DNA from 2 places in the Actinomadura formosensis genome. Region 2 is predicted to be linked to the other one. Evidence: riboswitches for the same ligand, from Rfam matches in the RefSeq annotation. Region 2 holds a riboswitch; the other holds the start of a gene.
What was found. Region 2 has a riboswitch for cobalamin ahead of ACQP1N_RS32930 (ribonucleoside-diphosphate reductase subunit alpha). Riboswitches for the same ligand answer to the same signal wherever they lie in the genome.
Positions count from the first base shown of each region.

Region 1: linked by a shared signal. The riboswitch ahead of metE (5-methyltetrahydropteroyltriglutamate--homocysteine S-methyltransferase) and the one ahead of ACQP1N_RS32930 (ribonucleoside-diphosphate reductase subunit alpha) in region 2 are both predicted to bind cobalamin.

Region 1 is NZ_CP192011.1:366,109-373,870, forward strand. Features, by position in the region: gene ACQP1N_RS01685 (ATP-binding protein) at 1-498, shown strand, start outside; gene metE (5-methyltetrahydropteroyltriglutamate--homocysteine S-methyltransferase) at 554-2,791, opposite strand; cobalamin riboswitch at 2,896-3,111, opposite strand; gene ACQP1N_RS01695 (hypothetical protein) at 3,157-3,600, opposite strand; gene ACQP1N_RS01700 (DUF397 domain-containing protein) at 3,869-4,060, opposite strand; gene ACQP1N_RS01705 (helix-turn-helix domain-containing protein) at 4,223-5,392, shown strand; gene ACQP1N_RS01710 (hypothetical protein) at 5,575-5,871, shown strand; gene ACQP1N_RS01715 (hypothetical protein) at 5,864-6,061, shown strand; gene ACQP1N_RS01720 (NAD(P)-dependent oxidoreductase) at 6,355-7,050, opposite strand; gene ACQP1N_RS01725 (TetR/AcrR family transcriptional regulator) at 7,145-7,747, shown strand.
Region 2 is NZ_CP192011.1:7,014,085-7,021,846, forward strand. Features, by position in the region: gene ACQP1N_RS32930 (ribonucleoside-diphosphate reductase subunit alpha) at 1-1,884, opposite strand, end outside; cobalamin riboswitch at 1,972-2,186, opposite strand; gene ACQP1N_RS32935 (MFS transporter) at 2,281-2,919, shown strand; gene ACQP1N_RS32940 (YcnI family copper-binding membrane protein) at 2,996-3,697, shown strand; gene ACQP1N_RS32945 (copper resistance CopC family protein) at 3,694-4,215, shown strand; gene ACQP1N_RS32950 (MFS transporter) at 4,371-5,771, shown strand; gene ACQP1N_RS32955 (winged helix-turn-helix transcriptional regulator) at 5,859-6,302, shown strand; gene ACQP1N_RS32960 (antibiotic biosynthesis monooxygenase) at 6,359-6,865, shown strand; partial or broken gene ACQP1N_RS32965 (IS701 family transposase) at 7,011-7,181, opposite strand; partial or broken gene ACQP1N_RS32970 (IS5/IS1182 family transposase) at 7,337-7,465, opposite strand; gene ACQP1N_RS32975 (hypothetical protein) at 7,619-7,762, opposite strand, start outside.

The DNA of each region.
Region 1 (7,762 bases), 640 kb from region 2:
GACGGGAGCGGCCGGGACGAACTGGTCGTCAAGGCGTTCGACACGCTCAGGGGATGGCGCCCCCAGGAGGACGCCGGCCGGCCCATGCTCGAACACGGCCGCGGCCTGGAGATCATCGACCTGCTGACCCGGGGGCGGTGGGGGCACCACCCGTCCCGGTCCCGGCTCCGGACACCGGCCGTCCGCGGCAAGGCGACCTGGATCGCCCTGCCGCTCCCGCGTTCCGCGCGCCGCCGGCGGCACGCCTGGAGGCGGGACGAGCCGCACGCGACGAAGGACCTGCACGCGCTGCTCGTCCAGCGCGGCGTCGAGCATCTCAGCCCGCGGGACGAACTCGGCGTCCGCGTCCTGTCCGGAAACGGCGACCTGACCGTCTGGTGCGAGGCGGCGACGTTCCGCTGGCACGCCCGCACCGGCGAGACCGGACGGCTCCCGATCGCCGACATCACCGAGGTCTGCGAGGAACTGGTCCGGCTGCACGAGTGCATGAACGACTAACCGGTGAACGGCCGCCGCATGGCCCGGGTGGGGGCGGGCCATGCGGCGGCGGGGGTCAGCCGGCCAGGTCCGCGCGGACGCGGCGGGCGGCCGCGACCATGTTCCGCAGCGACGCCTCGGTCTCGGGGTAGGCGCGGGTCTTCAGCCCGCAGTCGGGGTTGACCCACAGCCGGCCCGGTTCGACGGCCCGCAGCGCGCGGCGCAGATTCTCCTCGATCTCCTCGGCGGCGGGCACGCGCGGCGAGTGGATGTCGTACACGCCGGGGCCGATGCCGTTCCCGTAGCCGGCGGCGCGCAGGTCACCGACGAGCTCCATGTGCGAGCGGGCCGCCTCCACGCTGGTCACGTCCGCGTCCAGCGCCCCGATCGCGCCGATGATCTCGCCGAACTCCGAGTAGCACATGTGGGTGTGGATCTGCGTGGCGTCCCCGACCCCGGAGGTGGCCAGCCGGAACGCGCCGATCGCCCAGTCGAGGTAGGCGGGCCGGTCGGCCTCCCGGAGCGGCAGCAGCTCGCGCAGCGCCGGCTCGTCCACCTGGATGACGCGGATCCCGGCGGCCTCCAGGTCGGCGATCTCGTCGCGGAGGGCGAGGGCGACCTGCCGGGCGGTCTCGGCGAGCGGCTGGTCGTCCCGGACGAACGACCAGGCCAGCATCGTCACCGGCCCGGTCAGCATCCCCTTGACCGGCCTGCTCGTCAGCGACTGCGCGTACGTGGCCCACTCCACCGTCATCGGACGGGGCCGCGCGACGTCGCTGTGCAGGATCGGCGGGCGGACGTACCGCGACCCGTACGACTGCACCCACCCGTGCTCGGTCGCCGCGTACCCGTCGAGCTGCTCGGCGAAGTACTGCACCATGTCGTTGCGTTCCGGCTCGCCGTGGACGAGGACGTCCAGGCCGAGTTCCTCCTGGAGCGCGATCACGCGGGCGATCTCGTCCTTCATGGCCCTGACGTACGCGTCGCCGGTGATGCGCCCGGCCCGGCGGTCGGCGCGGACCCCGCGGATCTCGGGGGTCTGCGGGAACGAGCCGATCGTGGTCGTCGCCAGGTCCGGCAGGCCGAGCGCCTCCCGCTGCGCGGCGAACCGGACGGCGCGGTCGCCGCGGCGCGTGTCGCCGATGCTTCCGAGCCGTTCGCGGACCGCCCGGTCCGTGCCCGCCTCGGGGAGGGGCGCGCTTTGCGGGACGGGAACGTCCTCGCGCAGCGCCCGTCCGAGCGCGACGACCTCGGCGACCTTCTGCCGGGCGAACGCGAGCCGCCCCCGGACGCCCGGGTCGAGGGCCGTCTCGGCGTCCAGGTCGATCGGGACGTGCATCAGCGAGCAGGACGTGCCCACCACGAGCTGATCGACGAGACCCAGCACGGAGGCGCAGGTGGACAGCGCCCTGCCCGAGTCGGTGCGCCATACGTTGCGCCCATCGACCACGCCCGCCACGAGCGTCTTGCGCGGCAGCCCGCCCACGGACGCGAGTACGTCGACGTTGCCGGGCCCGGCGACGAAGTCCAGGCCGACGGCCTCGACCCGGCTGCGGGCCAGAACCCGCAACGCGTCCGCACCGACCGTGCCGAAGTAGGTGGCGACCATCAGGTGCGGCCTGCTGGTGAGCTGCCCGAGGCGCGCGTAGGCGCGGGCCAGCGCGTCGATCTCCTCCTCGCTCCGGTCGGCGGCGAGGACCGGCTCGTCCAACTGCACCCACTGCGCGCCCGACCCGGCCAGGCGCTCCAGCACCTCGGCGTAGACGTCGACCAGGCCGTCCAGCAGGTCGAGCGGACGGAACCCCTCCACCGCCGGCTTGGCCAGCAGCAGATACGTGAGCGGCCCCACGAGCACGGGACGCGTGTCGATGCCGAGCGCCTTCGCCTCCCGGTACTCGGCGAGCGGTTTGGCCGCCGCCCCGTACGCCAGCCGGAACCGGGTGTCCGGCCCCAGCTCGGGGACGATGTAGTGGTAGTTGGTGTCGAACCATTTGGTCATCTCAAGCGGCGGGACGTCCTGGACCCCGCGCGCCATCGCGAAGTACCGGTCGAACCCCATCAGGTGCCGGTACCGGTCGGGGACGGCGTCGAGCAGCACGCTCATGTCGAGCATCTGGTCGTAGAACGAGAACGTGTTCGACGGGATCGCGTCGAGCCCGGCGTCGCGCAGGCCCGTCCAGACCTCGGCGCGCAGGTCGGCGCCGGTCTCGGTGAGGGCGTCGGCGTCGACGCGTCCCGCCCAGTAGTCCTCGGTGGCGAACTTCAACTCCCGGTGCGCCCCGATACGGGGATATCCGAGGATCGTCGTGTGCATGGCGGCTTCCCTCGCTGTGCCACGGGCGGACCCGCGGGAGGGCGCACGGCATGACGAAGCCGTGTCGCAGGCCGTCCCACGAGACCGCGGACCACCGCGCGCCGGCCGGCGCGCGGGCGGAGGCAGGTCTTCGGACTCGCGGGCGCCGCCTCGAAAGGCGTCCTACTGGCCGTCGCTTCCCAGGCCGTACGGCCCAGTGCGTGATGACGGCGGTCGTTCCCGCTCACCGCTGCGGGGCAGTCCCGGACTCGCACCGGGTTCCCTCTTACGACGTCCGCACCCGTCCGGGCACGGACGAACCATCCGCACCCCGAGTCTACCGACGGCGGACGATCAGGGCCGCGATGAGAGCCGCGCCCCCGGGTTCAGCCGCGCTGCGCGCCGTCCGGCCAGATCACGCGGACGGGGATGCGGCGTTCCCGGGCGCAGGCGACGACATCGGCGGTGCCCCCGTAGCCGCGCGCGGGCTTCCCGTCCCACACGGCCCACAGTTCGTCCGCGCGGTCGAGCATGTAGACGCTGGCCGCCATGTAGGCCCTGGACTCGGACTTCGTGAAGTCAAGCCGATGGACATCCCTCGCCTTGGAGGCGATGCGGTCGTACTCCGCACGCACCGCTTCGGGAAGCCCGTCCCTGTACTGCCGCGCGGGAACGATGACCTCGACGGCCCCGCCATGGTCCAGGACGGCGCGGGCGAACACCTGGTCGGCGCCGTCCGCCAGGCAGGACAACCCTGTGATCTCCCCCTCGGTGGAGGCGAGCAGCCCGCGTATGGCCTGGTCTACGAGCCGCTCTGTCTCACTCGGCAATCCTCGGTGACCGGATATGGCAATACGTGGCAAGGCGTGTCCTTCGGACAAGGGTCGAACTTGCGTACCCCGGCGGTCATCGGTGGCCACCTCAAGCATGACGGCGGCCTTCTCCCCGTCAAGGGGACGGACGCGCAGGCAAGGGGCGGGCGACCTTCCACCCCGATCTCCTCGAACCGGTCCGGCGCACGGAGTGAGTGAAGACGGGAGAGCCTCCGTCCGCGACTGGCGGACGGAGGCTCTTCATGCCTGCCGGAGGGCGGCCTTGCTAGGCCACGTCATGGGCTCCGTGCTTGATGGCGGCGGCCAGCCGGCGGAATTGCTCGGCCGGGAGCGTGATGCGGGGGCCGTCCGGGTCCTTGCTGTCGCGCATGCCGATGTGACCGGAGAGGCTCGCCACCTCCACACAATTGGACTGCGCGCCCCCGCCGCTGCGCTTCGATTTGCGCCACTGGGTCATGCGTACTCCTCCAATTCGGCCCCCAGAGGGATCCGAGATAGGTCGGCTATGTCCCTAATCGAGTCGTACCTTACTGCTAACAGATTGGGTCGCGTCTGGCGGTGCTCCGCTAATCTCATTGATGCCCTGCTCGTACGAGGTCGCGGTGCATAGCCTGGAAACATGAGCACTCGGAGCGTTGGGCGACGCTTACAGGAGTGGCGTAAGCGGCGCGGGATCACCCGGCGGGAACTCTCGGATCTTGCCGGAGTCTCCCTGTCCCTGATCCGCAAGCTCGAACAAGGCGAACGGCAGGACACCCGGCTGGAGACCCTGCGCAAGTTCGCTGCCGCTCTCAAGATCCCGACGTCCGAGTTGATCGGGGGCTCCGCATCCGACGAGGTGACGGGCGTCGATACAGAGCAGTGGAGTGCCGTCCGGGAGGCGCTGCATGGGCGCCCGAGAGACGAAGTGGCCGAGGAACCCACAGTAGAAGGCGTTGCACGGTCCCTGGCGTCCGCGATGCCGCTCTTCTCCTCAGACCGTTACCCGGACCTCGCCGTCCTGCTCCCGCCACTTCTGCGGGACGCCGAGGCGCTGGGCGCGGAAGGGCGCCAGGTCCGGGCGCGCCTGCTGCAGCACACCGGTTGGCTGCTGGCGCAGACTCGGCAGTTCGACGCCGCTGACCTGGCGCTGCGCCGGGCACTCGATGACGCGTCCGATCGGCTGGACGCCGCGGCCACCGTGAACACGCTCGCCTGGCTGCTGATCAGACAGGGACGCTTCACCGAAACGCGGGCGCTTGCGGCCGAGTGGGCGGACGATGTGGAGCCTCGGATGTCCCGCGCGACCATGGCGGAACTCTCCGCGTGGGGCTGGCTGCTGGTCCGGCTCTCGGCTGCGGCGGTGCGCAACAACCGACCCGGTGATGCGGAGGATGCGATCCGGCTGGCACGAACCGCCGCCGTCGCGATGGGGCGTGAGTACTCGCCTCCCGGCGACTTCCTCCGGGCCTTCGGGCCGCTCACTGTCGCCATGAAGCGGACGGAGAACGCCATGGTGGAAGATCGGCCGGACAAGGTCCTCGCCATGTCGCAGAACATCCCGGTTCGCGACATGCGCCCCACATCGAACAACCGGAGCCGGCATCTGCTCGACGTCGCCAAGGCACGCGTGCAGCTTCGGGAACATGCGGAGGCGTTCGACCTGCTCCAGAACGTTCGCCATGACGTGCCCGAATGGACGGCCAACCAGCGCTATGCGCGGGACATTTTCCGGCAGATCGTTTCTCGGCGACGAACCCTGACGCCTGATATGCGGGAATTCGCGGACTTCATGCACCTACCGGTCTGACGCTGCGTGGCACTTCCCAAGCTGTCAAGCTCAGAGTGCCATTGGCGTTGCTGAACTGGATGAATAGCGTCCGTTCCTTGGACGTGCAACAGCATCGCCGATCAATCCGGATCGGCAGAGTTCAGTCTCGGCGGTGCCGCGTGCTGCTCAGTCCATCCCCCTACTCGACGGAAGGACTGTTCATGGCGGCGGAGCCAACCGAGGTGGCGGAGGCGCGGCGGTTACGGGTCTGGGCACTGGCGCAGGCGCTCAAGTCGCACGGGTACGCGGTGGAGGTGGCCGAGTCGGACCCGCTGCTGGCGGTTCCGGCCGCGTTCGGGTCGCCGGTGCTGGTGCGCTGTGACCCGCGAGCGATCTGCGGCGGCGAACTGTGGTTCGCCTTCCCCGGCGGCGGTGCGATCGCTCCGGCCGACGACGCGCACCTGCACGACGTGGTGGTGGCGGTGAAAGGCAAACTCGCCGCGCAGGCCGATGGGTGAGCGCACCGCTCCCGTAGTGGTCACCTGGTACGGGCGCGCTACCGGGGCATGGTGGGCGCTGGTCCCCTCACCGGACGGCGTCCGGCTGGTGGAGGCGGCCAATCCTCGTGAACTGCGGACGGCGATCGAGAACCCCGCGGCCTGGCCGTGGCCTCAGCGCAAGTTCCTCCCCGCCGCCTCCCGGCGATGAGCGTGCCGGCCGTCCCCGGCACCCGGTAGGTCACGAGAGGGACGAATCCCGTGGGGTGGGGCTCGGGGATTGTCCCTCGCTCCCGGTGGTGACGGCCGGCTCCGGCTGGGGAAACGGGCCGCTGCTCGTCACCGCCTGGCCCCGTCTCTCTGCTTCGCCCCCGTAGCAGAGAGACGGGGCCAGGCATCGCGGGGCTGTCGGGCACGGTCGTTGTGGTGCCGTCGATCGCGTACACCAGCACGCCACGTCAGTGGGTTCCTGGTTGCCGCGCCCCGGTCCCGTATCGGTTCTGCTCAGTCGCCGATGTGGAGGGCTTCTTTCAGGAAGACGCGCATGTAGCTGGGGACGCCTTCGGTGGTGACCACGTCGATGCAGCGACGGATGTTCCGGTTTTCGGTGGCCTCGCGCAACAGCGTGTCGGCGAGATCGGCGCGCGAAGTGAACTTGCCGGAAAGGCGCTCCGGTGCGGCGCGGTAGGTCGTGACCGTGGTGGCATCGAAGAGTCCCGCCGGGCGGACGATCGTCCAGTCGAGGTCGCTGTCGCGCACGATGTCCTCCATCCGGCGCATGTCCTCGTAGATGGTGCGTCCCATGGCGAGAAGCACGGGGGCGATCAGCTTGCGGAAGATGAGGCCGTCGCCCGGCGCGGCCTGCCCGGAGACTCCCATGGAGGTCACGCAGACCAGGCGGCGCAGGCCGTAGTCGATCATCGCGGCGGTGATATTGGCCGCGCCTTGTGAGTAGACCGTGACCGGCTCCTTGGTGTACGGGACGCCGAGCGTCGAGATGACCGCGTCGTGTCCGGCCACCACCTGGCCCACCGCCTGGGCGTCCAGCACGTCCGCTCCGGCCACCGTCAGCCCCGCGGAGCTCAGCGGGAACGCCTCGGGCCGGCGGGTCACGGCGGTCACGGTGTGGCCTTCGGCGATCGCCATTTCGGTCGCCAGGCGTCCCGTCGGGCCGTTCGCCCCGAAGATGACGAGTTTCACTGGCTTCTCCTTGATCTCGCTGGTCAGTGCCTGATCACTGGTAAATTAGTACATCGATCCAGTAGTTGGAACAACGTTCTAAGTAGGAGCTTACATGGGGGACCTGCCAGGCGTCGTCCGGTTGAGGGATCGGCGAGAGGCGCTGACGCTGCGCACGATCCTCACCGCGGCGCGCGAGCTCTTCGCCGAGCACGGCTACGCGCGCACCCCGATCCGTCTCATCGCCAAACAAGCGGGTGTCTCGCCGCAGACCATCTACGCCCACTTCAGTTCCAAGGCGGGTGTGCTCGCCGGGCTGGTCGACCTGCTGGACGACGAAGCGGGCATCCCGGACCTGGTCGCCGAGTCGGAGGCAATGAGCGACCCCGTCGAACTGCTCGGCCTGCTGGCGCGGGCGGCCCGCCAGGTCAGGGAACGCTGCGGCGACATCGTCACGATCCTGAGTTCGGGCGCCGCCGTCGATCCGGACATCGCGGCCACCCAGGCGGAGGTGGCCCGCCGCAACCGGCTCGGCGTCGACATGGTGGTCGAGCGCATCCGCGCCACCGGCTCCCGCGTCGATCCCCGGGCCGCCGACATCGCCGTCGCCCTGATGAGCGGGGGCGTCCACGACAGCCTCGTGGGGGATGCCGGCTGGTCCCACGAGGACTACGAAACCTGGCTCAAGCACACCCTCGTCACCGCACTGCTGCGCTGACAGAGGCCCTGATCA
Region 2 (7,762 bases):
GTAGCCGTTGATCTGCAGGAACTCGCCGGACAGCGTCTCGCGCTTGAACAGGTTGGACACCTGCGGCTCGATGCACTCGCAGCAGCCCGCGATGGACGCGATCGTGGCGGTCGGCGCGATCGCGATCAGCAGCGAGTTGCGGAGCCCGACCTCGGCGACGCGTGCGCGGAGCGCGGCCCATTCGCGGGGACGGGCCGGGGCCGCGTCCGGGAAGTGGTCCACGTGGAGCCGGCCGCGGGCCGTGCGCGTCATGCCGTAGGCGGGCAGCGGGCCGTGGAGAGCGGCCAGGTCGGCGGACGCGTGGTAGGCGGCCAGCGCGATCTCCTCGGCGATGCGGGTGGACAGGGCGCGGGCCTCGTCCGAGTCGAACGGCAGGCGGAGCGTGAAGAAGACGTCCGCGAGCCCCATCACGCCCAGGCCGACCGGCCGCCACTTGCGGTTTGCCTTCTCCGCCTCCGGCGTGGGGTAGAAGCCCCTGTCGATGGTGCGGTCCAAGAACCGGACGGCCGTGCGGACCGTGGAACGAAGCCGCTCCCAGTCGACCCCAGCGGAAGTGACGTGCGCGGCCAGATTCACCGATCCGAGGTTGCAGACGGCCGCCTCGCCATCGCTCGTCACCTCAAGGATCTCCGTGCACAGGTTCGACAGGTGCACGGTCTGGCCCGGCTCGGCGGTCTGGTTGCAGGCGCGGTTGGCGGCGTCCTTGAACGTCATCCAGCCGTTGCCCGTTTCGGCGAGCGTCCGCATCATGCGCCCGTACAGCTTGCGGGCCGGGAGCTGCCGGACGAACCGTCCGTCCCGCTCGGCCGCCCGGTACGCCTCGTCGAACGCCTCGCCCCACAGGTCCGCCAGCTCGGGGACCTCTTGCGGGTCGAACAGCGACCACGTCGCGTCGGCCTCGACGCGGCGCATGAACTCGTCCGGGATCCAGTTGGCGAGGTTCAGGTTGTGGGTGCGGCGCGCGTCCTCGCCGGTGTTGTCGCGCAGTTCGAGGAACTCCTCGATGTCGGCGTGCCACGGCTCCAGGTACACGCAGGCCGCGCCCTTGCGGCGCCCGCCCTGGTTGACGGCCGCGACGGACGCGTCCAGCGTGCGCAGCCACGGGACGATCCCGTTCGAATGCCCGTTGGTGCCGCGGATCAGCGAGCCGCGCGAGCGGACCTTCGTCCAGGAGATCCCGATGCCGCCCGCGTACTTGCTGAGCCGCGCGACCTGCCCGTACCGCTCGTAGATCGACTCCAGCTCGTCGCGCGGCGAGTCGAGCAGGAAGCAGGACGACAGCTGCGGGCGGCGCGCCGCCGAGTTGAACAGCGTCGGCGAACTCGGCAGATACGACAGCGTGCTGAGCAGCCCGTACAGCTCGGCCGCCTCCTCGACACCGTCGGCCAGCCCGCACGCCACCCGCAGCAGGAAGTGCTGGGGCCGCTCCAGGACGAGCCGCGACCGCGGATGCCGCAGCAGATACCGGTCGTAGAGGGTGCGGAGCCCGAAGTACTCGAAACGGTCGTCGGCGGACTCGTCGATGAGGGCGTCGAGGGCGGGCGCGTTGGCGGCGGCGAACGCGGCCGGGGCGTCCGCCAGCAGGCCCTCCCGGTGCGCGGCGGCGATCGACTCGGCGAACGCCGTGACGCCGGCGGACGCCGCCTCGTCCCGGATCCGGCGGCCGAGCAGCCGCGCGGCGACCCTGGAGTATCCGGGTTCGGCGGGCACCAGCGCGGCGGCCTCGCCGATCGCGAGGTCCCGCAGCGCCGCCACGTCCAGCCCGTCCCCGGACCGGACGGCGGCCAGCACCCGTCCCGCCTCGACGTCCGGTACCCCGTCGCAGGCCGCCTCGACCTCGGCGGCGATCTCCGCCGCCGGCGGCGCGGCCAGAGCCTGTGTCACGTGCATCTCCCCTCGCAAGCGCCTCGCGGAGGCATGCGAACGGGACACGGCGGCACGCCGCGCTCCGCCCCCGGTCCACCCGCGAGACCTGGACGTGTCGGGCTGGCAGGTCTTCGGACTCGCGGGCGCCGCCTCGAAAGGCGTCCTACTGGCCGTCGCTTCCCGGGCCGCGCGGCCCAGTGCGTGATGACGGCGGTCGTTCCCGCTCACCGCTGCGGGGCAGTCCCGGACTCGCACCGGGTTCCCTCTTGCGACGCCCCCGCCGCGAACGACGGGGGCGAACCAGCACGGGATTGAACCCTACATGTAGTTGACGATCTTTGCGCAACCCCAAGATGTTGGGCGTGTCACGCGGAACTTAGGGTCGCCTGCACGGCCGCCGCAGGTGCTGGGACGATGGTCACCGTCATGCCCGTCCATCCCCCGCCGTTCCGGACCGCACGCGCGGTGGTGTTCGCCACCGTGTGCATCACCCTGACCGTTCTCGGGCACGTCCTCGCGGGTGGCGCCGCGGTGCCGGGGTGGGCGGCGGCGACGGGATTCGGCGCGGTGCTGGGCGTGACGCTGCTGCTGGCGGGCCATGAACGCTCACTGGCGACGATCCTCGGCGGGCTCCTCGGCGGGCAGTTCGCGCTGCACACGCTGTTCACGCACTCGGCCGCCCAGGCGACCCACCACACTCCCGCCATGCACGCGGCCATGGCGCACGGCGCGGACACCGTGGCGGCGCCGGCCGCGCACGGCGGCGACAGCCTCGGGATGACGCTCGCGCACTGCGTGGCCGCGCTGGTCGCGGCGTGGTGGCTGCGGCGCGGCGAGCGGGCCGCGTGGACGCTGGCCCGCCGGGTCGCCGCCGTCGCCGACCGCCCGGTCCGGCTGCTGCTCGCCCTGCTCGCCATCGAGGCGGCGAACCCCCCGCGGCCGGTCGCGGTGGTCCCGGCGGCGGACGCCGTCCCGGCCGCCGGCCGCGTGCTGCGGCATCAGGTCGTCCGGCGGGGTCCCCCCGCGCGTTCGGGGGCGCTCGCACACCGCTGAAGCGGGCGCCGTACGTCACCGGACGCCGATCCCCGGCCATCCGGCTCTTCCCGTACGACTCGAACGGAGTTCCGCCATGCCTTTCGTCCCGCATGCGCGCCGCCTCGGCGCCCTCGCGGCCCTGTCCGCCGCGTCCGTGCTCGGCCTCGCCACGGCCGCGTCCGCCCACGTCACCGCCAACCCGAAGACCGCCGAGCAGGGCTCGTACACCAAGGTGGCGTTCCGGGTGCCGAACGAGCACGGCAACGCGTCCACGACCAAGCTCGTGATACACCTGCCGGTCGAGCATCCGCTGGCGTCGGTGTCGGTGCGTCCCCTGCCCGGCTGGACGGCGAAGGTGGAGAAGTCGAAGCTGCCGGAGCCGATGAAGGCCCACGGCGGCGAACTCACCGAGGCCATCACCACGATCACCTGGACCGGCGGCAAGATCGAACCGGGCCAGTTCCAGGAGTTCGACGTGTCGATGGGCCCGCTCCCGGCCGACACCGACCAGATGATGTTCAAGGCCGACCAGACGTACTCGAACGGCGAGGTCGTCAAGTGGGAGGAGGCCCCGGCGGACGGCGCCGCCGAACCGGAGCACCCGGCCCCGTCGCTCAGGCTCCTGCCGAAGGGCGACGCGCAGACGGCCGGCCTGACCGCGAACGTGAAGCCCGCCGCCGAGGCGGCGCCCGATGACGGGACGGCCCGGCTGCTCGGCGGCATCGGCATCGCGGCCGGTGTGATCGGCATCGGCGTGGGCGGCTACGGCCTGACCCGCGCACGGAGCCGGTCATGAGGCGCCTCGCGGTCATCTTCGTGACCATGGGAACGGCCCTGGCGCTGACCGCGGCCCCGGCGTCCGCCCACACCACGCTGACGTCGGCGAGCCCGGCGAAGGACGCGACGGTCAAGGCACCGTCCGAGATCGTCCTGACCTACGCCGACCCGGTGCGGCTGCCGCGCGTGGTGGTAACGGACGCGTCGGGCGCGCAGCGCCAGGCGGGGGCGGCCCGTGCGGTGGACAACAAGGTCACCCAGCCGATCCACGGCACGCTGCCGAACGGCGAGTACACGGTGGGCTGGCGCGTCGTCGCCTCCGACGGTCACCCGGTCGAGGGCACCTACACCTTCACCGTGAGCGGGTCACGGGCCGCCGCCCAGCCCGCCCCCTCGGCACCGTCCCCGACGAACACCACGTCCACCCAGGATTCGGGCGGCTCCTCGGGCTGGCTATGGATCGGCCTGCTCGCCCTGGCCGTCGCCACAGCAGCCAGCGCAATCACCTGGCTCCGCCGCTCCCGGTCCAAGGGCTGACCGCCGCACCGCGCATCGGGGTCACAGGCCGGCGCGACCGCTCGCCGGTCGTGCCGGCCTGTGACGTATGTCCCCTTCAGCAGTGGGTTGTGTTTTCCAACTAACGATTGCTACCTTCGCGTAACCCACCGCCAGTCGAACTTGCGAGGAGAGCCGTGAACCCATCAGACACGCGGACCGCCGATACCGCCGCGCCGGCACGGCCGGCACGCTTCGGGACGGTCTTCGCGATCGTCGTGGCCGGGGTGGCGATGTCCAACCTCGACCTGTTCATCGTCAACGTGGCGCTGCCCCAGATCGGCGGCCACTTCTCCGGCGCACCGCTGGCGTCCCTGTCCTGGATCCTCAACGCCTACGCGGTGATCTTCGCGGCGCTGCTGGTGCCGGCCGGCGGGCTGGCCGACCGCACCGGCCCCAAACGCGCCTACCTGCTCGGCGTCGCGGTGTTCACGCTCGCGTCCGTCGGCTGCGCGCTCGCCCCGGGCGTGTGGTGGCTGGTGGCGGCGCGGGTGGTGCAGGCGGCGGGCGCGGCGGCCCTCATCCCGTCCTCGCTCGGCCTGCTGCTGGCGGCGGCGCCGCCGGAGCGGCGGATGGCCGCGGTGCGCGGCTGGACGGCCGTCAGCGGACTGGCCGCCGCCCTCGGTCCCGTCATCGGCGGGCTGCTCACCGAGTTCGACTGGCGGTGGGTCTTCCTCATCAACGTGCCCATCGGCGCCGCCGCGCTGATCGCCGGGGCCCGGCTGCTGCCCGGCGCGCCCGCCCGGCGGGACGCGCAGCGGCCCGATCTGCTCGGCGCGGCCGTGCTGACGCTGGCGATCGCCGTCCTCGCCCTCGGCATCGTCCGGGGCCCGGACTGGGGCTGGGGTTCGGCGAAGATCCTCGGGTCGCTGGCGGCGGCCGTGGCGCTGCTGGCGTGGTTCGTGCTGCGTTCGGCGCGGCACCCCGCGCCGGTGCTGCCGCTGGGGCTGCTGCGGGCACCGGCGTTCAGCCCCGCGTCGCTCGCCAACATCATGTTCGCGGTGGCGTTCGCCGCGATGCTGCTGTCCTGCGTGCTGTGGTGCCAGGACGTGTGGGAGTGGTCGGCGCTGCGCACCGGCCTGGCGATCACGCCCGGTCCGCTGATGGTGCCCGCGCTGGCGATCGGCGGCGCGCCGATCGCCCGCCGGATCGGCGCGGGCCCGCTCGCGATCGCCGGATGCGTCACGTTCGCGGTGGGCGTCGGCTGGTGGATGTGGCGGATGCCGGACGGCTACGCGGCCGGGATGCTGCCCGGAATGCTGCTCACCGGCGTCGGGGTCGGGCTGACGCTGCCCACGCTGATCGGCGCGGCCGTCTCCGCGCTGCCCCCGCAGAGCTTCTCCACCGGCTCGGCGGTCGTCACGATGGCGCGGCAGGTCGGCACGGTCGTCGGCGTCGCCGCGCTGACCGCCGTGCTCGGCGGGGGCGGGGCCGCGCGTTCCGAAGCCGGCTTCGACGCCGGCTGGCTGCTGACGGTGCTGGCGACCGCCGCCGCCGCGCTCGTGTGCCTGTTCATCCCCCGCGCCCGCGGGGAATGACCCCGCTCAAGGTGAAACGAGCGTCCTCTGCCCCGGCCCCGGAGCGCGCGGATCGGAAAACGCAACTGACCCGCCTATCATGAGGCCATGGAGAAGAGCGCCGCTCCACGTGAATGCTCGGTCGCCGACGCGCTCCAGATCGTCGGGGAACGGTGGACGCTGCTGGTGGTCCGGGAACTGCTCTACGGGGTGCGGCGGTTCGACGGGATCGTCCGCAACACCGGCGCGGCCCGCGACATCCTCACCACCCGGCTGCGCAAGCTGGAGGACGCGGGCCTCGTCCGGCGGGAGCTCTACAGCACCCGCCCGGCCCGGTACGAGTACCACCTGACTCCCCAGGGACGGGAGCTCAGCGACGTGCTGGCCGTCCTGATGAAGTGGGGCGACCGGCACCTCAACCCCGGCGACCCGCCCGTCCGGTGGGTGCATACCTGCGGTGAGGACCTCGACCCGATAGTGGTCTGCGCCCACTGCGGGCGGCCCGCCCGCGAAGGCGGACACCCCACCGGCCGCGGCGCCCGCACAGCGTGACGAGCCGGACCAGGCCGGCGATACGGCAGGCCGGCGGCGGGTGACCGGGATATCGCATCGATCCGCGGGACGCGGAGGAGTTCGAGGCCGCCTACGCGCGGGCATCGGTCCCGCTCGCCGCCGCGCCCCAGTGCGTGGACTACGAACTGTCCCGCTGCGTCGAGGAGCCCTCGGCCTACGTCCTGCGCATCTGCTGGACGTCCGCCGATGACCACATGCGGGGCTTCCGCGGCGGTGCGCACTTTCCCGCGTTCTTCGCCGAGATCAAGCCGTACGTGCGGCGGATCGAGGAGATGCGGCACTACGAGCGGACGCCCGTGCGCGGCGCCGGCTCGTCCGTCCCGACGATGTACGACTGGGCGGGCGGGAGCGCGGCGTTCGAGCGGCTGACCGAGGTCTTCTACACGAACGTCCTCAAGGACGAGCTGCTGCGTCCCCTCTTCGAGCACATGGACCCGGACCACCCGAAGTGGGTCGCGATCTGGCCGAGCGAGGTCTTCCGCAGCAGCGGGGGGTTTAGGGCCTGTTGGAAGTTCGGATCAGTTGCTGCTAGTCACGATTGAGTGACTCGCTCACACCTGGGCGGGGGCGGGCTGTACCACCGGTACATGACGCGTGGTGATGTGACCGATACGGAATGGGAACTGATCGAGCCGCACCTGCCGCTGGGGGTGTCGGGGCCGATCGATGACCTGCGCAATCAGTGCTCAGCAGATACTGCATCCCATACGGGTCGCGGTCCCCGGCGTGCTCGGCGATCGTCCAGCAGTTCTTGCGCGGCAACTCCGCCAGCAACCCCTCCAGCAGGCCCCGGAACCGCCGCCGGGTCTCCACCCGCCTGAACCTGCAGGCCACCCGGCCCAACAGATCCTCCAACATCGTCTGCCACCGGCCAGGGTCTACGCTGGGCCCAGCGGCCACCACGCGATCTTCGGTCGTCCTCACAAACACCCATGATCACGCGGTGGCCGTCTGCATGCTCCAGCACCCCACCAGCAAGATCACAACTTACCGCTGGAGTATTAGACGTCATCTCATTTGGCGAGTCGGCGGTGACAGATGAGGGTGGCGGCGATGCCGACGAAGGCCAGGAAGTGTTCGGGCTTGCGTTCGTAGCGGCGGTGCAGGCGGCGGCAGCCGCTCAGCCAGGACACCGTCCGGTCGGGGAGGCGCAGGGTGTCGGGGCGCAGGGTGGCCAGCGCGATCGCGGTGACCAGGACGCCGACCGGGATGTTGATGTAGATGCGGCGGGGCGGTCACGGGCTGCCTTGACCGCCCCGCCGGACACGATCACATCGGCAACGCGGGATCAGTCATCAAGTCAGCAGCTCCTTGACGACTGCAATCACAGCCACCCCAGCTTCTCCGGCCACTGCCGCCACCCCTGCGATCCTCTTCAGGAGCGAGTTGAAGCGCTCCTCAGAAGGGCTCGAGTCGATCTCATGAACAGCGGCATCGAT